DNA from 3 places in the Streptosporangium sp. NPDC051022 genome. Region 1 is predicted to be linked to each of the others. Evidence: riboswitches for the same ligand, from Rfam matches in the RefSeq annotation. Region 1 holds a riboswitch; each other region holds the start of a gene.
What was found. A riboswitch is a leader RNA that binds a small molecule or an ion and turns the genes downstream of it on or off. The one in region 1 is predicted to bind cobalamin.

Region 1 (7,503 bases):
GTGGTCGGTGGTCTCGACGGTGAGCGGGTAGATCAGGGCTTCCTCGATCTGGCCGTCACGCAGGTACGGCGCGGCCACCGAGCGGGCGATGCTCCTGCCGTGACGGGCACTGTGGAAGGCGATCACGTCCGCCTCCCCGATGAGCCGGGCGGCCTTGACGGTCACCAGCTCCGGATCACCGGGTCCCAGCCCCACTCCCCAGAGCCGTCCGGCCTGCATGTCGCTCACTCGTCCTCACTCGCGATCGCGTTGACCGCGGCGGCGGTCATCGCACTTCCGCCCCGGCGCCCGTGCACGACCAGGTACTCCAGGCCCGCCGGGTGTTCGGCGAGGGCCTGCTTGGACTCGGCGGCTCCGATGAAACCGACCGGGACGCCGAGCACGGCCGCCGGTCGCCCGGCACCCTCATCGACCATCTCCAGCAGCCGGAACAGCGCGGTCGGGGCGTTGCCGATCGCGACCACCGCCCCTTCGAGGCGGTCGCGCCACAGTTCGAGCGCGGCGGCGCTGCGGGTGGTGCCGAGCCGTTCGGCCAGCTCCGGCACCCCGGGGTCGCCCAGCGTGCAGATCACCTCGTTGTCCGCGGGCAGGCGGCGGCGGGTCACCCCGGAGGCGACCATCATCGCGTCGCACAGCACCGGCGCGCCCGCGCGCAGGGCGGCGCGGGCGGAGGCCACCACGCCGGGCGACCAGCCGAGGTCGCCGACCAGGTCGACCATCCCGCAGGCGTGGATCATACGGACCGCCACCTGGGCGACGTCCGGGGGCAGGCCGTCCAGGTCGCTCTCGGCGCGGATGGTGGCGAAGGAACGCCGGTAGATCTCCGCGCCGTCACGGACGTAGTCGATCACGTTTCCCCTCTCAGGGCCGTCACCACGGCCGTGGTCTCTTCGATGTCCGCGCAGTTCAGGCTTCTGCCGTCCAGATCGATCCGGTAACCGGCGGCGGTGGCGACCACGTCGGCGACCCGCCCCCTGGGACGACCGCAGCGCCGTTCGCAGCCCGCCCAGTGCACGGGGAGCGTACCGGTGCGCGGCGAGCCCGCCGCATCCGGGGCCGTGACCGCGGGGGCGGCCACACCGGCGGCCACATCAATGGTCACATCAATGGTCACATCGACGGTCGTGTCGGTGGACATGGCGGCGGTCGTGTCGGTGGACATGTCGGTGGACATGGTGGCGGACATGGCCCTGGTCGCGTCCGCCCGCACGTCGGCCAGCGACTTGGCGCAGCCGGGGCGGCCCGTGCAGGCCGTCACACCCGTCCACGGAGAGCCGGGGTCGACGACCAGACCCACCTTTCCGGCCAGGGCGGCGGCCCCGGCGGCCTCGGCGGGGGTCAGGCCGGGCAGGACCACGCCGCGCCACGGCGTCAGCCGTACCCCGGCGGGGGAGGCCAGGTCCGCCAGCAGCCCCGCCTGGGCGGAGGTCAGCCGTCCCAGCGGCACCGCGACCCCGAGCACCGCCGGACCTTCCGGCTCTCCGAGGATTCCCACCGGTTCCCACCCGGTGGGCGCCTGCGCGCGAGGCAGGAGCGGGCTCGTCCGCCCGGCCCCCACGGCGGAGCCGACCCGGACGGCGACTCGGACGGCGATCCGTTCGGCGCAGCCGGGCAGCTCGCCGATCCGCCAGGCGCGCGCCCGCCGGACCTCGGGCTCGGCCAGGAACGCCTCGGCGGCGGCGAGCAGGGCGGTCACCGCCGAGCCGATCGGCACGCGCAGGCCGCTGTCGGTGCCCGCGAGGATCAGGGCGGCCTCGCCGGGGCCGGTCGGCAGGATTCCGGCGTCGGGGTCGAGCCAGGCCACGTCGCCCCGGCCGTCGTCGAACGCGAACAGGAAACGCCCCGGCAGACCGGCGAGCGCGGGCGTGCCGCAGAGCCGCCGGTCCAGGTCGGAGACCAGCGGGCTCACGTCGAGCATCCCCCGGCCGTCGCACCCGGTCAGAGGGGAGGCGAGGATGTTGCGGACCCGCTCGTGGGTGGCCGAGGGCAGCAGCCCCGCGGCCGCCATGCGGGCCGCGAAGCCACCGTCCGCGAAATCGGTGTCCGTGAGGTCACCGCCCGTGGAGTCACCGTTCGCGTGACCGCCGTCCGCGCCGAGCCCGCGCACCTGGACGTTCGCGCGGGAGGTCAGTTCGATGACGCCGCTCCCGCAGGCCGAGGCGGCGTCGGCGAGCTCCCGGAGCTGGGAGGACGTCAGCCGTCCCCCGGGCACCCTGATCCGCGCCAGGCCGCCGTCGGCGGCGGCGTGCACCTGGAGGGCACCCGGGCACGCGTCAGGCCGCGATCGCCCGGAGAAGTCGCCAATGAACACGCTGAGGATGTTAGCTCCAGTTTCTTGCGAGGAACCTCGCTGCCGTAGTCTCATCGTTGGCGACGGCAAAGGGAGGAAGCCGGTGTGAATCCGGCGCGGTCCCGCCACTGTAACCGGGGAGCGAACCCCATCCAGGCCACTGTCCGACCGACGGACGGGAAGGCTGGGGGGAGCGTCGATCCGGGAGCCAGGAGACTCCAGCCGTCGTAGCCGACGACGACCCGGGGCGAGGACCCCGAGGGAGGAAGCCCCCGTGCGCTGTTCGCCGTTCCCCTGCCGGCCCGTGACACCGCAGAACCCCGCCGCCCCGCCCGCCGTACGGCCGGGCCGTGTCACTTCGCCCGCCGTACGGCCGGGCCGCGCCGCCTCGCCCGGCGTGTCCCCGTGCCGCGCCGTCCCGCCCACCGCGGAGGGCGACGCGTGATCCTTCTGCTCTCCACCTCCGACACCGACCTGCTCAGCGCCCGCGCGAGCGGCGCGGACTACCGCCTCGGCAACCCCGCCAGGCTCACCGCGCAGGACCTGCCGCCCCTGGTCGAGGGCGCCGACCTGGTCGTGGTCCGGCTGCTCGGCGGGCGCCGCGCCTGGGAGGAGGGCCTGGACGCCCTGCTCGCCGGACCCCTGCCCGTCGTCGTGCTCGGCGGCGAGCAGGCGCCCGACGCCGAGCTGATGGAGCTGTCGACCGTGCCCGGCGGGGTCTGCGCCGAGGCGCACGCCTACCTCGCCCACGGCGGCCCGGCCAACCTCGCCGAGCTCGCCCGGTTCCTGTCGGACACCCTGCTGCTGACCGGGCACGGGTTCGCCGCGCCCGCCCCGACCCCCGCCTGGGGCGTGCTGGAGCGCGAGGCGCGCCGCCAGGACGGCCCCGTCGTCGGGGTGCTCTACTACCGAGCCCACCACGTCGCGGGCAACACCGCCTTCGTCGAGACCCTCTGCTCGGCCGTCGAGGACGCGGGCGCCCGCGCGCTGCCCGTCTACTGCGCCTCCCTGCGCAGCGCCGAGCCCGGCCTGCTGGAGACCCTGCGCACGGTCGACGCCCTGGTGGTGACCGTGCTCGCCGCGGGCGGCACCCGCCCGGCCACCGCCTCGGCCGGTGGCGACGACGAGGCCTGGGACGTCGGCGCGCTCGCCGAGCTGGACGTGCCGATCCTGCAGGGCCTGTGCCTGACCGGCGGCCGGGCCGCCTGGGAGGAGAACGACGACGGCCTGTCCCCGCTCGACGCGGCGACCCAGGTCGCGATCCCCGAGTTCGACGGGCGGATCATCACGGTGCCGTTCTCCTTCAAGGAGATCGACGGGGACGGCCTGACCGTCTACGTCGCCGACCCCGAGCGCGCCGCGCGGGTGGCGGGCATCGCCGTACGGCACGCCACGCTCCGGCACGTCCCGCCCGCCGAGCGGCGGATCGTGCTGATGCTGTCGGCCTACCCCACCAAGCACTCCCGGATCGGCAACGCGGTCGGCCTCGACACCCCGGCGAGCCTGGTGCGGCTGCTGGCCGCGATGCGCGAGCGGGGCTACGACATCGGCGCCGAGGGCGAGCTGCCAGGCGTGACCGAGCAGGACGGCGACGCGCTGATCCACGCCCTGATCGCCGCGGGCGGGCAGGACCCCGACTGGCTCACCGAGGAGCAACTCGCCGGCAACCCCGTTCGCATCGCGGCGGCGCGGTACGCCCGGTGGTACGCCACGCTGCCCGAGGACCTGCGCTCCGACGTGGAGGAGCACTGGGGATCCGCGCCGGGCGAGCTGTTCGTCGACACCTCCCGGGATCCGGACGGCGAGATCGTGCTGGCCGCGCTGCGCGCGGGCAACGTCGTGGTCATGGTGCAGCCGCCCCGGGGGTTCGGCGAGAACCCCATCGCGATCTACCACGACCCCGGCCTGCCGCCCAGCCACCACTACCTGGCGGCCTACCGCTGGCTGGCCGACGGTTTCGGCGCGCACGCCGTGGTGCACGTGGGCAAGCACGGCAACCTGGAATGGCTGCCCGGCAAGTCGGCGGGCCTGTCGGCCTCCTGCGGCCCGGACGCCGCGCTGGGAGACCTGCCGCTGATCTACCCGTTCCTGGTCAACGACCCCGGCGAGGGCACCCAGGCCAAGCGCCGCGCCCACGCGACGCTGGTCGACCACCTCGTCCCGCCGATGGCCCGCGCCGACACCTACGGGGACATGACCAGGCTGGAGCAGCTCCTCGACGAGCACGCCTCCATCGCCGCGATGGACCCGGCGAAGCTGCCCGCGATCCGCGCGCAGATCTGGACCCTGATCCAGGCCGCCCGGCTCGACCACGACCTCGGCATCGAGGACCGTCCGCACGACGCCGAGTTCGACGACTTCCTGCTGCACGTCGACGGCTGGCTGTGCGAGGTCAAGGACGTCCAGATCCGTGACGGCCTCCACGTGCTGGGCGCGGCGCCCGAGGGCGCGGCGCGCGTCGACCTGGTGCTCGCCATCCTCCGCGCCCGTCAGATGTGGGCCGGTGGCCAGGCGCTGCCCGGGCTCCGCGAGGCCCTGGGGCTCCGCGAGGACGGTACGGCGGGCCGCCTGGGCACCGACGAGGCCGAGACGCTGGCCAGATCGCTGGTCGAGGCCATGGAGGAGCGGGGCTGGGACCCGGAGGCCGCCGCCGAGGTGGCCGCGACCGTGCCGGGAACCGCCAGGACGGGGTCTGCCCCGGACACCCCGGATACTCCGGATACCCCGGACGCTCCGGATGGCGGGGCCGGTTCCGGGCAGGTCGAACGCATCCTGAGGTTCGCGGCCGAGGAGGTCGTGCCCCGGCTGGCGCGCACCACTGACGAGATCGGCGCGATCCTGCACGCCCTCGACGGCGGGTACGTCCCGGCCGGGCCGAGCGGGTCGCCGCTGCGCGGGCTGGTCAACGTGCTGCCCACGGGCCGCAACTTCTACTCGGTCGACCCCAAGGCCGTGCCGAGCAGGCTGGCCTGGGAGACCGGGCAGGCGATGGCCGACTCCCTCCTGGAGCGCTACCGCGCCGAGACCGGCGACTGGCCGCGCTCGGTCGGCCTGTCGGTGTGGGGGACCAGCGCCATGCGCACGGCCGGCGACGACGTGGCCGAGGTGCTGGCGCTGCTGGGCGTGCGTCCGGTGTGGGACGAGGCGTCGCGGCGGGTCACCGGCCTCGAGCCGATCCCGGCGGAGGAGCTCGGCCGCCCCAGGGTGGACGTCACGGTCCGGATCAGCGGATTCTTCAGGGACGCGTTCCCGCACGTGGTGGCCATGCTGGACGACGCCGTACGGCTGGCCGCCGCGCTGGAGGAACCCGAGGAGCGCAACTACGTCAGGGCGCACGTGCTGGCCGACACCCGCGAGCACGGCGACGAGCGCAGGGCCACGATGCGGATCTTCGGCTCACGGCCGGGTGCCTACGGCGCCGGGCTGCTGCCGCTGATCGACAGCCGCAACTGGCGCGACGACGCCGACCTCGCCGAGGTGTACGCGGTGTGGGGCGGTTTCGCCTACGGCAGGGGCGTCGACGGTGTCCCGGCCAGGCGGGACATGGAGACGGCCTACCGGAGGATCGCGGTCGCGGCCAAGAACGTCGACACCCGCGAGCACGACATCGCCGACTCCGACGACTACTTCCAGTACCACGGCGGCATGATCGCCACCGTCCGCGCGCTCACCGGGAAGGCGCCCGCCGCCTACATTGGCGACAGCACCCGCCCCGACGCGGTCCGCACCCGGACGCTCTCCGAGGAGACCTCCAGGATCTTCCGCGCCCGGGTGGTCAACCCGCGCTGGCTGGCCGCCATGCGCAGGCACGGCTACAAGGGCGCCTTCGAGCTCGCCGCGACCGTCGACTACCTGTTCGGCTACGACGCGACCACCGGGGTGGTCGCCGACTGGATGTACGACAAACTGGCCGCGACCTACGTGCTGGATGAGGAGAACCAGGCCTTCCTGGCCGAGTCCAACCCGTGGGCGCTGCACGGCATCGCCGAACGGCTGCTGGAGGCGGCCGGGCGCGGCATGTGGGAGCACCCCGACCCCGACATCCTGCGGGAGCTCCAGGAGGTCTACCTCAAGTCCGAGGGGGATCTGGAGGACGGCGGCTGAGCGGCGGGTCCGGCCGCCGGAGTGGGAGCGGCGGCCGGACCGGAGGCCGGACAGGAGGCCGGACAGGAGGTCGGAGTGGGAGCGGCGGCCGGATGGGAGGCCGGACCGGAGGGCTCCGTCCGCCACGGCAGGACCGTGCAGTCGCCGTCCGTCCCGGCCAGGATGCGTCTCAGGTGGGAGGCGGACGGGCTGATCGCGAAGCGGCGCCGGGCGGCGAGCAGCAGGGGCAGGTCGCTCGCGCTGTCGGAGTAGGCGTAGCCGAAGGGTGTCGCCGTTCCGGCCGCCCGCAGCATGAGCACCTTGCCGCCGCCGAGGCAGCGCTCGTCCACGACGAGCCCGCCGAGCATCCGTCTCTCGCGCGTGGCGACGATCTCCACGTCGTGGAGCCCGAGCTCCACGCAGACCGCCCGGACGATCCGCAGCCCGGAACCGCTGGCGATCACCACCCGGTCGCCCCGGGCCAGGTGCTCGCGCAGCCGGGCCAGTCCCGCGCGCATCGGGTTCGCCGACCCCGGCCCCGCGTGCCCGGCCGCGAAGGCGCGGGCCAGCCGGTCGAGCTCCTCGTCGTCCCGGCCGACGGTGGCGAACCAGCACAGACCCGACAGCGCGGCCTTGCGCGTCCTGGTGCTGGGCAGCGCCCGCAGCGAGGCGATCACCGGCAGCGCCGGCAGGAGGAGCGCCAGACGCCACGGCTGCCGTCTCATGAGCCAGCGCAGGAACCACTCGCCGCACTCGCCCCGCACCAGGGTGTCGTCCAGGTCGAAGACGGCGACCCCGGGGGGCTCCCCGGAGGGCAGGGGGGAACTGTCGTCCACAGGCGGGTTCCTTCGAGGGGCGTGGGCGTCCGCCGGGCGGCGGGACATCCGTGACCGGCCGTCCCGGCCCGCGGATCCGGCCGGACCGTGACGTGAGGCGGGACGAGCGGGGCGGACGGAGAACGCGCCGACCGGACCGTGACGTGGGATGGGACGAGCGGGACGGGCGGAGAACGCGCCGGTCGGCCCGCACGCGGACGTCACCGTCCGTTCACCTGTGACGGGCCCGGCGCGCGATCAGTGTGCCATGTCGCGGACCGCTTGACCATGGGGGGAGCGTTCCAATTAATGCGA
Region 2 (7,503 bases), on a different contig from region 1:
GACATCTACCAGGAGATGTTCGCGACGTTCGCCGACGGCATCCGGAAGGTGGCCGGGTTCGGCGAACCGGAGCAGTGGCGATTCGACTGGGAGCAGTACTACGGCCGTGACGACTGGCTCGACCTGCTGCCCACCACCGGCGGGCTCACCCGACTCCCACCGGACAAGCTGGCCGAGGTGCTGGAGGGCGTCGGGGCCGCCATCGACGCGATCGGAGGCGGCTTCACCATGGCTTACACCACGATGGCGATCACAGCCTCCCTGGACGCCTGAGTCGTCCACCACCGCGAGGGCACGCGGGCCGGTCGCGGCGGCGCCCCTTCGTCCTGGCCACGGGCGGCCCGTCCGGGTTCGCGCCGCGCCGTACCCGGCTGCCCCTTGTCGTACCGCCCGCCGCGCCGACTTCGTGATGGGCCCTTATTGAAGCTGAGGCTCGGAAGTCAGGTCATCATGCGTAATTCATGACCGTTGTATGGCCACACAACCGCACCGCGGCCGCCCCTTCCGTGAGGGGCGGCCGCGGATAGTCAGGTCAGTGGGCGGCCCGGACGTTGCGCGCGGCCGTGACCATGTTGGCCAGGGCCGCCTCGGTCTCGGCGTAGCCGCGGGTCTTCAGACCGCAGTCGGGGTTGACCCAGAGCCGGTCGGCCGGGACGGCCTTCAGGGCGCGGCGCAGGTTGGCCTCCATCTCCTCCACGGTCGGCACCCGGGGCGAGTGGATGTCGTACACGCCCGGCCCGATGCCGTTGGCGTACCCGGCATCGCGCAGGTCGGCGACCAGCTCCATGTGCGAACGGGCCGCCTCGACGCTGGTGACGTCGGCGTCGAGGTCGGCGATCGCGGTGATGATCTCACCGAACTCCGAGTAGCACATGTGCGTGTGGATCTGGGTGGAGACCGCCACCCCCGAGGTGGCCAGCCGGAAGGCCGCCACCGCCCAGGCCAGGTAGTCCTCCTGGTCGGCCCGGCGCAGCGGCAGCAGCTCCCGCAGGGCCGGCTCGTCCACCTGGATGATGCCGATCCCGGCCGCCTCCAGGTCGGCGATCTCGTCGCGCAGGGCCAGGGCGACCTGGCGGGCGGTCTGCGACAGCGGCTGGTCGTCGCGGACGAAGGACCAGGCGAGCATGGTGACCGGGCCGGTCAGCATGCCCTTGACCGGCTTGGCCGTCAGCGACTGCGCATACGCCGCCCACTCCACCGTCATCGGGTCGGGGCGGGAGACGTCGCCGTGCAGGATCGGGGGGCGCACGCAGCGCGTCCCATAAGACTGGACCCAGCCGTGGTCGGTGGCCGCGTATCCGGACAGCTGCTCGGCGAAGTACTGGACCATGTCGTTGCGCTCGGGCTCACCGTGCACGAGAACGTCCAGGCCGAGTTCCTCCTGGAGCCGGATCACCTGCCCGACCTCGGCGCGCATCGCCTCGGTGTAGGCGGCGCCGTCGATCCGGCCGGCCTTGTGGTCGGCGCGGGCCTTGCGGATCCGGGCGGTCTGCGGGAACGATCCGATCGTGGTCGTGGCCAGGTCGGGCAGCCCGAGTTTCTCCTGCTGGGCGGCGAAGCGGGTTGTGCGGTCGGTCCGGTGGACGTCGCCGAGGGCCTGCAGCCGGGCCCGGACCTCGGCGTCGACCCCCGCGCCGGGCACCGGTGCCGCCCGCGGGTCGTCGGAATCCAGCTCGGCCTCCAGCGCCACCAGTTCGGCGACCTTCTGACGGGCGAACGCCAGCCGCGCCCGCACCTGCGGGTCCAGGGCGGTTTCGCCGTCAAGGTCGACGGGCACGTGCAGCAGCGAGCACGACGTGCTCAGCTGCACCTGCCCGGCCAGCCCGAGCAGCACCGCGTACGTCGCCCTGGCCCGCGCCGGGTCGGTCCGCCACACGTTCCTGCCGTCGACCACGCCGGCGACGACGGTCTTGCCGGGCAGCCCGCCGATCGAGGCCACCGCGTCCAGGGTGTCGGGGCGGGAGACGAAGTCCAGCCCGACCGCCTCCACCGCGGTGGAGGCCAGCACCTTCAACGCCTCCGGCGCGACGGTGCCGAAGTAGGTGGCCAGCAGGATCTTCGGACGGCTGGACAGCTCGCCCAGGCGGCGGTAGGCCCGCTCGAGCGCCTCGACCTGTCGGGCGCCGAGATCCCTGACCAGGGCCGGTTCGTCCAGCTGCACCCATTGGGCGCCGGCTCCGGCGAGCCGTTCCAGCAGTTCGGCATAAACCTCCACCAGGGCGTCCAGCAGGTCCAGCGGCACGAACCCCTCGGGCGAGCCCGGCGCGGCCTTGGCCAGCAGCAGGTAGGTCAGGGGGCCGACCAGCACCGGCCGGGTCTCGATCCCCAACGCCCTGGCCTCGAGGTATTCGGCCACGGGTTTGGCCTGCGCGCCGTCGGCGAGCCGGAAGCGGGCGTCCAGGGCCAGTTCGGGGACGATGTAGTGGTAGTTGGTGTCGAACCACTTGGTCATCTCCAGCGCCGGGATGTCCGCGGTGCCGCGCGCCATCGCGAAGTAGCGCTCCAGGCCCGGCAGCGCCCGGTAGCGGTCGGGGACCGCGTCGACCATGACGCTGGTGTCCAGCACCTGGTCGTAGAAGGAGAAGGTGTTCGACGGGATCGTCCCCAGCCCGGCGTCCCGCAGCTCGGTCCACACCGCCCGCCGCAGCGTCGCGGCCGTGGACTGCAGTTCCTCCTCGCCGACGCGCCCGGCCCAGTACTGCTCGGTGGCGAATTTGAGCTCTCGGTGCGCGCCGATGCGCGGGTACCCGAGGATCGTCGTTGTCATGGCAGCTTCCCTCGCTATTGCCAGCATGCGGCCGGGCAGGAGGAAGAGGCACACGACGGGCAGGGAAAACCCCGGCGGGCGCGTCCCAGGCCCTCCCACGAGGCCGCGGACCACCGCGCACCGGCCGGTGCACGGGCGGAGGGCAGGTCTTCGGACTCGCGGGCACCACACCTGAACCTCAGGCGTGACCTACTGGCCGTCGCTTCCCAGACCTTCGGTCCAGTGCGTATGACGGCGGTCGTTCCCACTCACCGCTGCGGGGCAGTCCCGGATTCGCACCGGGTTCCCTCTTACGACGTCCGCACCCGGCCGGGCGCGGACGAACCATCCACGGCGGGATTCTAACCAGCCAACGCGGTGGCCGGATACCTTCGCCGTACTCTGAGACGTCATCCGGTCCGAGGCACGTTCCGCGGGTCCTTCGACCGGATGGCCGAAGGCGCGGCGAAGGGCCGCCACCTGAGCCTCTCGGTGAGCGGCGGCGACGGCTTTCCACATATCCGGCCGGTCGCTCTGGACTTACTAGGACGTCCAACTATATTTTCGGGGTGAAGGCCCGCGGTGCAGGGAAGCCGGTGTGAATCCGGCGCGGTCCCGCCACTGTGACCGGGGAGTGCGTCATCGCTGTATGAGGCCACTGGCGAGAGCCGGGAAGGCCGGATGACGTGCGCTGATCCGGGAGTCAGGATACCGGCCGCGGGTTGATCCGTGTTGTCCACGAGGATGGAGCGAACACGCATGGCATCGGTACGCGCTCGCGAGCCCGGAAACGTCCCGGCGGTGGAGGATCCCCCGCGCTGACGGCCCTGCTGCGCCCTGACCCGTTCACCGTTTCCGGCCCGCCCATCGGTGCGCTGGACCGCGGGCGAGGCACGCCCATCTTCGGATCCCACCTGGCGAAAGCAGGTCGTTCATGGTCCGTGAGCTGACACATTTCATCGGCGGCAAACAGGTTCCCGGGGCATCGGGTGCCCACGGTGACGTCCACGATCCCGGCACCGGGCGGGTCCAGGCCCGTGTCCCGCTGGCGAACCGGGCCGAGACCGAGGCGGCGATCGCCGACGCCGAGGCCGCTCAGGAGGAGTGGGCACGGTGGAACCCGCAGCGCCGCGCCCGCGTGCTGCTGTGCTTCCTGCGACTGGTCGAAGCCGAGCGTGAGCCGCTGGCCCGGCTGCTGTCGTCCGAGCACGGCAAGACGGTCGCCGACGCCGACGGCGACCTGCAGCGCGGGCTGGAGGTGGTCGAGTTCGCCGCGGGCATCCCGCACCTGCTCAAGGGCGAGTTCACCGACAGCGCCGGGACGGGCATCGACGTGTACTCGATGCGCCAGCCACTGGGCGTGGTCGCCGGGATCACGCCGTTCAACTTCCCGGCGATGATCCCGCTGTGGCAGGCCGCCCCCGCCCTCGCCTGCGGCAACGCCTTCGTGCTCAAGCCGTCCGAGCGTGACCCGTCGGTACCGTTGCGGCTGGCCGAGCTGTTCGTCGAGGCGGGTCTGCCGCCCGGCGTGCTGAACGTGGTCAACGGAGGCAAGGAGGCGGTCGACACCCTGCTGGAGGATCCGCGGGTGGCCGCGCTGGGATTCGTCGGCTCCACGGCGATCGCGGAGTACGTGTACACGACGGCGACGGCCCGCGGAAAGCGCGCCCAGTGCTTCGGCGGCGCCAAGAACCACATGATCATCATGCCCGACGCCGACCTGGACCAGGCCGCCGACGCCCTGATCGGCGCGGGGTACGGCTCCGCGGGCGAACGGTGCATGGCCATCTCCGTCGCCGTTCCCGTCGGGCAGGAGACCGCCGACGCCCTGGTGGCCAAACTGGTGGAGCGGATCGGCGGGCTGCGGGTCGGCCCCTCCCACGACCCCGACGCCGATTTCGGCCCGCTGGTCGGCCCCGACGCGCTGGAACGGGTCCGCGGCTATCTCGATCTCGGTGTCGCCGAGGGCGCCCAGCTGGTGGTCGACGGCCGCCAGGTGAACGTGGCCGGACACGAGGGCGGCTTCTTCATCGGCGCCTCGCTCTTCGACCACGTCACCCCCGGCATGCGCGTCTACCGGGAGGAGATCTTCGGGCCCGTCCTGTCGGTGGTGCGCGCCGCCGACTACGAGCAGGCGCTGCGGCTGCCCAGCGAACACGAGTACGGCAACGGCGTGGCCATCTTCACCCGCGACGGCGACACCGCCCGCGACTTCACCCGCCGGGTCAACACCGGCATGGTCGGCGTCAACGTCCCCATCCCGGTCCCGGTGGCCTACCACAGCTTCGGCGGCTGGAAGCGGTCGATGTTCGGTGACCTCAACCAGTTCGGCACGGACTCGATCCGCTTCTACACCCGCACCAAGACCGTCACCTCGCGCTGGCCCTCCGGGGTCAGGGAAGGCGCGAGCTTCGTCATCCCCACGATGGGGTGAGGGACGATGCTCACACTCACCGACGACCAGGTCGCGATCGTGGAGACGGTCCGCGACTTCGCCCGCGAGCACCTGGCCCCCGATGCCGTCGACTGGGACCGCCGCAAGCACTTCCCGGTGGACGTGCTCGTCAAGGCGGCCGACCTCGGCCTCGGCGGCGTCTACGTCGCCGAGGAGATGGGCGGCTCGGGCCTGTCCAGGACCGACGCCGCGCTGATCTTCGAGGCGCTGGCCACCGGCTGTCCCTCCATCGCCGCCTACGTCTCCATCCACAACATGGTCGCCTGGATGATCGACCACTACGGCACCGCCGAGCAGCGCACCCGCTGGCTGCCCGGCCTGTGCTCGATGCGGTCCCTGGCCGGCTACTGCCTCACCGAGCCCGGCGCCGGGTCCGACGCCGCCGCGCTCAGTACGCGAGCGGTGCGCGAGGGTGACCACTACGTCCTGGACGGTGTCAAGCAGTTCATCTCCGGCGCGGGCGCCGCGCAGGTGTACGTGGTGATGGCCCGTACCGGTGGCCCCGGCGCCCGGGGCATCTCGGCGTTCGTGGTCGAACGCGACGACCCGGGCCTCTCCTTCGGCCCCAACGAGGAGAAGATGGGCTGGAACGCCCAGCCCACCCGCCAGGTCCTCCTGGAGGGGGTCCGCATCCCGGCCACCCGCCTGCTGGGCGAGGAGGGCGACGGCTTCCGGATCGCGATGAGCGGCCTGAACGGCGGCCGCCTGGGCATCGCCGCCTGCTCCCTGGGCGGCGCGCAGGCGGCGCTGGAGGCCTGCACCGCCTATCTCGCCGACCGGGAGGCCTTCGGCGCCAAGCTGCTGCGGGCCCAGGCACTGCAGTTCTCCCTGGCCGATATGGTGACCGAGCTGGAGGCCGCGCGGGCACTGGTGTGGCGCGCCGCCGCCGCGCTCGACACGGGCGACCCCAGGGCCGCGGAGCTGTGCGCGATGGCCAAGCGATTCGCCACCGACACCGGTTTCGCCGTCGCAGACCAGGCCCTGCAGTTGCACGGCGGCTACGGCTATCTCACCGAGTACGGCATCGAGAAGATCGTCCGCGACCTGCGGGTGCATCGGATCCTGGAAGGAACGAACGAGATCATGCGCGTCATCGTCGCCCGCGGACTGACCGGAGCCGCCTGATGAGCACACTGTCGGACACCGGAGTGGAGACCCTGGTCATCGGCCGTCTCGGGCTGATCACGCTCAACCGGCCGAAGGCCCTCAACGCCCTGAACCACGACATGGTCCGCCGCCTCGACGCCGTGCTGCGGATGTGGGCCGACGACGACGCCGTCGCCGCCGTGCTCGTCCGGGGGGCGGGCGAGCGTGGCCTGTGCGCCGGGGGCGACATCCGCGCCATCCACGAGGACGCCAAGGCGAAGGGGGGCGCCTCGGCGGCGTTCTGGCGCGACGAGTACCGTCTCAACGCCCGCGTCGCCCGGTACGGCAAGCCGTACGTCGCCCTGATGGACGGCATCGTCATGGGCGGCGGCGTCGGCGTCTCCGCGCACGGCGGCGTGCGGGTCGTCACCGAGCGCACGATGCTGGCCATGCCCGAGACCACCATCGGCTTCGTCCCGGACGTGGGCGGCACCTACCTGCTGTCGCGGGCGCCCGGCGAACTGGGCACCCATCTGGCGCTCACCGCCACGTCGATCGGCGCGGGCGACGCCGTGGCCTGCGGGCTGGCCGACCACTTCGTGCCCTCCGCGGATCTGGAGGAGCTCACCGCCGAGCTGTCCCGGCGGGAGGTGACCGAGGCGGTCGCCTCCTTCGCCCACGCCGTGCCGCCCGGCGAGCTGGCCGGGCAGCGTGAGTGGATCGACGCCTGCTACTCCGCGCCCACGGTGGAGGAGATCGTGCAACGGCTGCTGGACAGCGGCGAGAGCGCCGCCAAGGAGGCGGCCGAGCGGATCGGCGGCAAGTCGCCGACGGCGTTGAAGGTCACCCTGCGGGCGCTGCGCCGGGCCCGGGAGCTCGGCTCGCTGGAGGAGGTGCTCGACCAGGAGTACCGCGTCTCCTGCGCGGCCCTGGCCTGCCCCGACCTGGTGGAGGGCATCCGCGCCCAGGTGATCGACAAGGACCGCTCCCCCAGATGGTCACCGGCCCGCCTCGAAGAGGTGACCGAAGACGACGTGGACCGCTTCCTGGCGCCCCTGGGCGAGCACGAACTCGGACTGTCGGGAGGGCTCCGATGACGATCGCCTTCGTCGGCCTGGGCAACATGGGCGCCCCCATGGCCGCCAACCTGGTCAGGGCCGGTCACGACGTCACCGGATTCGACCTGTCCCCCGAGGCGCTCGGGCAGGCCGAGGGG
Region 3 (7,503 bases), on a different contig from region 1:
GCCGTCCCGGGACGGGACCGGTGGCCGCCGTGCGCCGATAACCTTGCGTGCATGGGTTTTCGCAGGCATGGGCCGTTTCAGGCCGGGGATCAGGTTCAGCTCACCGACCCCAAGAACAAGCGTCACACGGTGACGCTGAAGGAAGACGGGGTCTTCCACACGCACAAGGGCGCGATCCCGCACAGTGACCTGATCGGTCAGCCCGAGGGATCGGTCGTGCGCTCGTCCGGCGGCACCCAGTATCTCGCCTTCAGGCACCTGCTCCAGGACTACACGCTGTCCATGCCGCGCGGCGCGGCGGTCATCTACCCGAAGGACTCGGCGCAGATCGTCGGCATGGCGGACGTCTTCCCCGGGGCGCGCGTCGTCGAGGCGGGGGTCGGCTCGGGGGCGCTGACCTGCTTCCTGCTGCGGGCCGTCGGCTCCGAGGGCAGGGTGACCTCCTACGAGCGGCGCGAGGACTTCGCCGAGGTGGCCACCAAGAACGTGGAGAAGTTCTACGGCGGCCCGATGGACCAGTGGCGTCTGGTCGTCGGCGACTTCGTGGACGCCCTCGACGAGAGCGACGTCGACCGGATCATCCTGGACATGCTCGCCCCGTGGGAGTGCGTCGACGCCGCGGCCAAGGCGCTCACGCCGGGTGGTGTCATCTGCTGTTATGTGGCGACTACGACCCAGTTGTCCCGCACGGTGGAAACTCTCCGCGAACACGGGAGTTTCACCGAGCCCCATGCGTGGGAGACCCTGGTTCGCGACTGGCATGTCGAAGGCCTGGCGGTACGGCCCGATCACCGGATGGTCGGCCACACCGGGTTTCTCGTCACCGCGCGTCGCATGGCGGACGGAGTGACCCCACCACCCCGTCGCAGGCGTCCGGCAAAGGGGGCATATGGCGAAGAGTCTGCGTCGTCCACTAGTTGATGACGATTCGGCCACGAGGGTGCGTCAGGTCGTGCCGTGGGAACAGAATCCCGTGTTCTTATGCTCCATGGACTAAACGCACCATAAGGGATTAATCAGCGCCTACTTAATGTAGCCATACGAACACCGTTCGGCCAGGTAAGGGACAGCCCCCAGATGGGTAGGGTTTTGAGTAGTCGGTCTCGACTGGGAAGGAGGTGACGCCGTGGCAGCTCGCGACGACGCTGAGGCTCGAGCCGCGCAGCGCGAACGGGAGGTCGCTGACCTCACAACACAGGTCTCCTTCCTGCAGGAGGAGATCACCGCGCTACGTCGGAAGCTGACGGAGTCTCCCCGGCAGGCCAGGATCCTCGAAGAGCGTCTCCATGAAGCGCAGGCGAGCCTCGCGGCCGTAACCGGCCAGAACGAGCGTCTGGTGGCCACCCTGAAGGAGGCCAGGGACCAGATCGTCGCGCTCAAGGAGGAAGTCGACCGGTTGGCGCAGCCGCCATCCGGGTTCGGCGTGTTCCTCGAGGCAAGGGAAGACAGCACGGTGGAGGTTTTCACCGGCGGTCGCAAACTTCGAGTGAACGTCAGTCCAGCGGTGGACGTCGAATCGCTGAAGCGTGGCCAGGAGGTCATGCTCAACGAGGCGCTCAACGTGGTCGAGGCCCTCGGATACGAGGAGCTCGGCGAGATCGTGATGCTCAAGGAGCTCCTTGAGGACGGCCAGCGCGCGCTGGTGATCTCGCACGCCGACGAGGAGCGGGTGGTGAGACTGGCCGAGTCGCTGCTCGACCAGCCGATCCGGGCGGGCGACTCACTGCTGCTGGAGCCGCGCTCCGGCTACGTCTACGAGCGCATTCCCAAGTCCGAAGTCGAGGAGCTCGTCCTGGAGGAGGTGCCCGACATCTCCTACGAGGAGATCGGCGGGCTCATGCGGCAGATCGAGCAGATCCGGGACGCCATCGAGCTTCCCTACCTGCACGCCGACCTCTTCCGCGAGCACAAGCTCCGTCCCCCGAAGGGCGTGCTGCTGTACGGCCCGCCCGGTTGCGGAAAGACGCTGATCGCCAAGGCCGTCGCCAACTCCCTGGCCAAGCAGGTCGCGGAGAAGACCGGTCAGTCCGGCAAGAGCTTCTTCCTCAACATCAAGGGTCCCGAGCTTCTCAACAAGTACGTCGGCGAGACCGAGCGGCACATCCGCCTGGTCTTCCAGCGTGCCCGGGAGAAGGCCTCCGAGGGCACCCCGGTGATCGTGTTCTTCGACGAGATGGACTCGATCTTCCGGACCCGTGGCTCGGGCGTCTCCTCCGACGTCGAGAACACCATCGTTCCCCAGCTGCTGTCCGAGATCGACGGTGTCGAGGGCCTGGAGAACGTCATCGTGATCGGCGCCTCCAACCGCGAGGACATGATCGACCCGGCGATCCTGCGGCCCGGCCGCCTGGACGTCAAGATCAAGATCGAGCGGCCGGACGCCGAGGCGGCCAAGGACATCTTCTCGAAGTACCTCATCCAGGATCTCCCGCTCCACCCCGACGACCTCACCGAACACGGCGACAGCCGCGAGGCCACCATCTCGGGCATGATCCAGCGGGTCGTCGAGCGGATGTACACCGAGAGCGAGGAGAACCGCTTCCTCGAGGTGACCTACGCCAACGGTGACAAGGAAGTCCTGTACTTCAAGGACTTCAACTCCGGCGCCATGATCCAGAACATCGTGGACCGCGGCAAGAAGATGGCGATCAAGCAGTTCCTCGACTCCGGGCAGAAGGGCCTGCGGATCCAGCATCTGCTGGCGGCCTGCGTGGACGAGTTCTCCGAGAACGAGGACCTGCCCAACACCACCAACCCCGACGACTGGGCCCGCATCTCCGGCAAGAAGGGCGAGCGGATCGTCTACATCCGCACCCTCGTGACGGGCAAGCAGGGCACCGAGGCGGGCCGGTCCATCGACACGGTCGCCAACACCGGCCAGTACCTCTAGCGCATCACCTCCGGCGCGCACGAAGGCGGCGCCCGTCCCTCACCCGGGGGCGGGCGCCGCCTTCGTGTACGCGCGGCGCCCCGCCGCGGGGCGGTCCGCCGGTGAAGGATGTGACCGGTGGGAAAAACGAGGCGCCCGGGAGGGAACCCGAATGATCGAAGTGCCGTCCAAGATGCGTGCGTGAAGATCTAGCTCCGGCCACCTCGTGACCGGCACGGTGGACCGGGGGAACGGACGGCTCGCCGAACTCGACCTTCTGCGGTTCGTCGCCGCCATGGCGGTCGTGTCCTTCCACTACCTCATCGCCTTCGCCTCCGTCTGGGGAGAGCGCCCGGCCAAGCTGTTCCCCGCGGTGGCGCCGCTGTCGAGCCTGGGCATCCTCGGCGTCGAGCTGTTCTTCATGATCAGCGGTTTCGTGATCCTGATGAGCATCTGGGGCAGGAGCCTGGGCGCGTTCGCGCTCTCGCGCCTGGTACGCCTGTATCCCGCCTACTGGGTCAGCGTGGCCGCGGTCGCCGCGGTCTACGGCCTGACGGCGGCGACGGCGCTCGACCCCAAGCTGAGCCTGCGCGACTATCTGGTCAACCTGACCATGTTCCAGCGCGCCGCCGGGGTCACCGACGCCAACGGCGTCTACTGGTCGCTCTGGGCCGAGCTCCGCTTCTACCTGCTGATCTCGATCCTGGTGATCGTCGGGGTGACGTTCGCGCGCTGCCTGGTCTTCATGGGCGTGTGGCTGCTGGCGGCCGTGGCGGCAGGGGTGCTCGGGCTCGCCGAGAACGAGTGGGTGCAGCTGATCGTGATGCCGAAGTACGCGCCGTACTTCGTGGCGGGCATGGCCTTCTACCTGATGACCAGGTTCGGGCCGAAAGTGGTGCTGTGGTGCGTGGCCGGGATCAGCGGCGGCCTGGCGGTGGACGCGGCCCTGGCCAGGGTCGCCGGCCGGATCGAGGCGGCGGGCCGCGAGGCGATGCCCGCGGCCGACTGGGCGGTGGTGGCGACCGTCGCCTGCTTCTACGTGCTGATGGCGATGGTGGCGCTGGGCTGGCTGAGCCGGCTGCGCTGGCGCGGCCTGGTCGTGCTGGGAGCCCTCACCTACCCGCTCTACCTTTTCCACACGCCGGTCGCGGTGGTGCTCGTGCCCGCCCTGCGGGACGCGCTTCCCCCCTGGCTGACCGCGCTGGTCACCGTACTGGTCACGATGGCCCTGTCCTACGTCGTCCACCGGGTCGCCGAGCGGCCCGTGCAGGAGTTCGTCAAGGCCAGGCGGCGGCGCCGGGCCGCGGCGGCCGGTCCGCCCGCCCCCACGCCCGATCCGCCCGGCCGGGGAGCGTTCCCCGCCCCGCCCGCCGAGCCCTTCGCCGCGGGCGAAAAGGCCTCTGTGCCATAACTGTATGGTCACCGGGCATAGTGAAGGGTCTAGGGTCGGGGATATATACGGCGGAGAACTCAGTCGGATGAACAGAGGGTGCGCATGACGGTACGGCGGGTGATGGGCATCGAGACCGAATACGGCATCTCCGTGCCCGGACAGCCGGGGGCCAACGCGATGGTGACCTCCTCCCAGGTGGTGAACGCCTATCTGGCGGCCTCGGCGGCCAGAGCCAGGCGGGCACGGTGGGACTTCGAGGAGGAGAACCCGCTGCGCGACGCCCGGGGTTTCGACCTGTCCAGGGAGGTGGCCGACCAGAGCCAGCTCACCGACGAGGACCTGGGTCTGGCCAACGTGATCCTCACCAACGGGGCCCGGCTGTACGTGGATCACGCCCATCCCGAATACTCGACTCCCGAATGCACCAATCCGCGGGCGGCGGTGATCTGGGACAAGGCGGGGGAGCGGGTCATGCACGACGCCGCGGTCCGCGCCTCGGCCATCCCGTCCAACGCCCCGATCCAGCTCTACAAGAACAACACCGACAACAAGGGCGCCTCCTACGGCTGCCACGAGAACTACCTGATGCGGCGGGCCACGCCGTTCGCCGACATCGTCAGGCACCTGACCCCGTTCTTCGTCTCCCGGCAGGTCGTCACCGGGGCGGGGAAGGTCGGCATCGGGCAGGACTCGCGCGGCGAGGGCTTCCAGATCAGCCAGCGGGCCGACTTCTTCGAGGTCGAGGTCGGGCTGGAGACGACGCTCAAGCGGCCGATCATCAACACCCGGGACGAGCCCCACGCCGACCCGGAGAAGTACCGCAGGCTGCACGTCATCATCGGCGACGCCAACATGTCGGAGATCTCGACCTACCTGAAGCTGGGGTCGACGGCGCTGGTCCTCGCCATGATCGAGGACGGCTACTTCACCCGCGACCTGGCGGTCGACAACCCCGTCCAGGCGCTGCGCGCGGTCTCCCACGACCCGACGCTCAAGTACGAGATCTCGATGCGCGACGGCCGCAGGCTGACGGCGGTGCAGCTCCAGATGGAGTACCTGGAGCTGGCGCGCAAGTACGCCGAGGAGCGCAGCGGCAACGGCGTCGACGAGCTCACCAAGGACGTCCTGGACCGCTGGGAGTCCGTTCTCACCCGCCTGGCCGAGGACCCGATGCAGCTGTCGCGGGAGCTCGACTGGGTGGCCAAGCTGGAGCTGCTGGAGGGCTACCGCGCCCGTGACGGCCTGGCCTGGTCCCACCCGCGCCTGCAGCTCGTCGATCTGCAGTACTCCGACATCCGGCCCGACCGGGGCCTGTACAACAGGCTGGTCGCCCGGGGCCGGATGCAGCGCCTGGTGACCGAGGACGAGGTCCAGCGGGCCATCGAGGCCCCGCCCAGCGACACCCGGGCCTACTTCCGCGGCCGTTGCCTGAGCCAGTTCAGCGAGTCGGTCGCCGCCGCCTCCTGGGATTCGGTCATCTTCGACATCCCCGGGAGGGAGTCCCTGCAGCGGGTTCCGACCATGGAGCCGCTGCGCGGTACCAAGGCCCACGTCGGCGAGCTGTTCGACCGCTGCCGCACCGCCGCCGACCTGGTGACCGCCCTCACCGGCGAGCAGTGAGGGCCCGCCCGCGGAGGGGGTCCCCGGCAGGGACGCCTTCCGCGGGAAGGCCGCGGATCATGGCGCCGGATCGTGGATTCGGATGGGATGCCGGGCGTCACCTGGATTGACGGAACGTAGGGAACCGGGATACGTTCCGGGTGTTTTGTGGCGGTGCGAGGGAAATCCGGTGAGATTCCGGTGCGGTCGCGCCACTGTAACCGGCCCTTCCGGGGCTGGAAGCCAGGTCACTCGGCCGCCACCGACCTTACGACTAGGGACGCGTCAATCCCGAAGGAGGTGGCCGTGAGCCAGATCTCTGCTCCGTACGCCCAGCCCATCCCCTGGATCTCACTCACCCGCTGGCTGCTCGCAGTACCGGTGCTGCTGCTCATCGCCTACCTGGTCGCCTTCGACCAGGGAGCGATCTCGCAGGCCGGAAACTACCTGCACGAACTCATGCACGACGGTCGTCACCTGCTCGGCGTCCCCTGCCACTGAGCCACACGTGATCATCAAACTCATCGTCAGGGGCATGCTCGTCGGGCTGCTCGCCGGGCTGTTCGCCGCGGTCTTCGCCTACACCGTGGGCGAGCCGCGCATCGACCGGGCCATCGCGCTGGAGGAGGCGGCCGCGGCCGCCTCCCCGGCCGGTGAGTCCCACTCGCACGAGGCGGCCGCAACCGCCGACTCCCACGGGGAAGAGGAGCTGGTCAGCAGGAACGGCCAGCGGTTCGGTCTCTTCCTGGCCCTCGCCCTGTACGGCCTGGCCGTCGGCGGCCTGTTCGCCCTCGCCTACGCGGCGGTGCGCGGCCGGGCCGGTCCCCGCTCGGAGCCGCTGCTCGCGGTCACCCTCGCGGCGGCGGCGTTCGTCGCGATCGTCCTCATCCCTTTCCTGAAGTATCCCGCCAACCCGCCGGCCGTCGGCGACCCCGAGACGATCGACCAGCGCACGGTGCTCTACCTGGCCGCCGTGGTCATCGGGATCCTTTCCGTGGGCGCGGGCGCCGCCGCCTACCGGTACCTCTCCGCGGGCGAGCCGTGGCTGCGCTGGCTGGCCAGCGGCGCCGCCCTGCTGGTGCCGGTCGTGGCGGCCTGGATCCTGCTGCCGGGGATCAACGAGGTGCCGGACGGTTTCCCCGCCGACCTCCTGTGGGACTTCCGCATCGCCTCCCTCGGGACCCAGGCGGTGTTCTGGCTCGGCGTCGGCGCGCTCTTCGCCTTCGCCGCGCGCAGGCGCAGCCCGGTGTGAGACCCCTCTCGGGGGTCACCCGCCTGCTGCTGATCTGCCACGCCTCGACGCGGGCGACGGCACGGGCCGCGTTCCCGGGCGACGAACCGCTCGACGGACCCGGCCTGCGCCGCGCCGAGGCCCTGGCTCCGGCGATGGGCCCGGCCCGCGCCGTCCGGGCGGGCGAGCTGCGCTGCGCCCAGACGGCCGAGGCCCTCGGCCTGCGGGCCGAGCCCGACCCGTTGCTCGCCGACTGCGACTACGGCCGGTGGAGCGGCAGGACGCTCGCCGAGATCGAGGCCGCCGAGCCGGAGGCCCTCGCCGCCTGGCTCACCGATCCCGCCGCCGCGCCGCACGGAGGGGAGTCGATCATCGATCTCCTCGGCCGGGTGGCGGGCTGGCTGTCGGCGC

Region 2: linked by a shared signal. The riboswitch ahead of metE (5-methyltetrahydropteroyltriglutamate--homocysteine S-methyltransferase) and the one ahead of cobN (cobaltochelatase subunit CobN) in region 1 are both predicted to bind cobalamin.
Region 3: linked by a shared signal. The riboswitch ahead of AB0N02_RS21315 (CbtB domain-containing protein) and the one ahead of cobN (cobaltochelatase subunit CobN) in region 1 are both predicted to bind cobalamin.

Annotation. Positions count from the first base shown of each region.
Region 1 is NZ_JBFBCF010000054.1:17,173-24,675, forward strand. It holds gene AB0N02_RS45270 (precorrin-2 C(20)-methyltransferase) at 1-219, opposite strand, end outside; gene AB0N02_RS45275 (precorrin-8X methylmutase) at 225-851, opposite strand; gene AB0N02_RS45280 (precorrin-3B synthase) at 848-2,311, opposite strand; cobalamin riboswitch at 2,335-2,528, shown strand; gene cobN (cobaltochelatase subunit CobN) at 2,732-6,394, shown strand; gene AB0N02_RS45290 (haloacid dehalogenase-like hydrolase) at 6,355-7,209, opposite strand.
Region 2 is NZ_JBFBCF010000013.1:162,299-169,801, reverse strand. It holds gene AB0N02_RS22255 (class I SAM-dependent methyltransferase) at 1-273, shown strand, start outside; gene metE (5-methyltetrahydropteroyltriglutamate--homocysteine S-methyltransferase) at 533-2,767, opposite strand; cobalamin riboswitch at 2,891-3,111, opposite strand; cobalamin riboswitch at 3,297-3,481, shown strand; gene AB0N02_RS22245 (CoA-acylating methylmalonate-semialdehyde dehydrogenase) at 3,681-5,180, shown strand; gene AB0N02_RS22240 (acyl-CoA dehydrogenase family protein) at 5,187-6,326, shown strand; gene AB0N02_RS22235 (enoyl-CoA hydratase/isomerase family protein) at 6,326-7,384, shown strand; gene mmsB (3-hydroxyisobutyrate dehydrogenase) at 7,381-7,503, shown strand, end outside.
Region 3 is NZ_JBFBCF010000012.1:190,094-197,596, forward strand. It holds gene AB0N02_RS21295 (tRNA (adenine-N1)-methyltransferase) at 52-921, shown strand; gene arc (proteasome ATPase) at 1,127-2,890, shown strand; gene AB0N02_RS21305 (acyltransferase) at 3,096-4,280, shown strand; gene dop (depupylase/deamidase Dop) at 4,365-5,882, shown strand; adenosylcobalamin (AdoCbl) riboswitch at 6,030-6,124, shown strand; gene AB0N02_RS21315 (CbtB domain-containing protein) at 6,168-6,362, shown strand; gene AB0N02_RS21320 (CbtA family protein) at 6,370-7,113, shown strand; gene AB0N02_RS21325 (histidine phosphatase family protein) at 7,110-7,503, shown strand, end outside.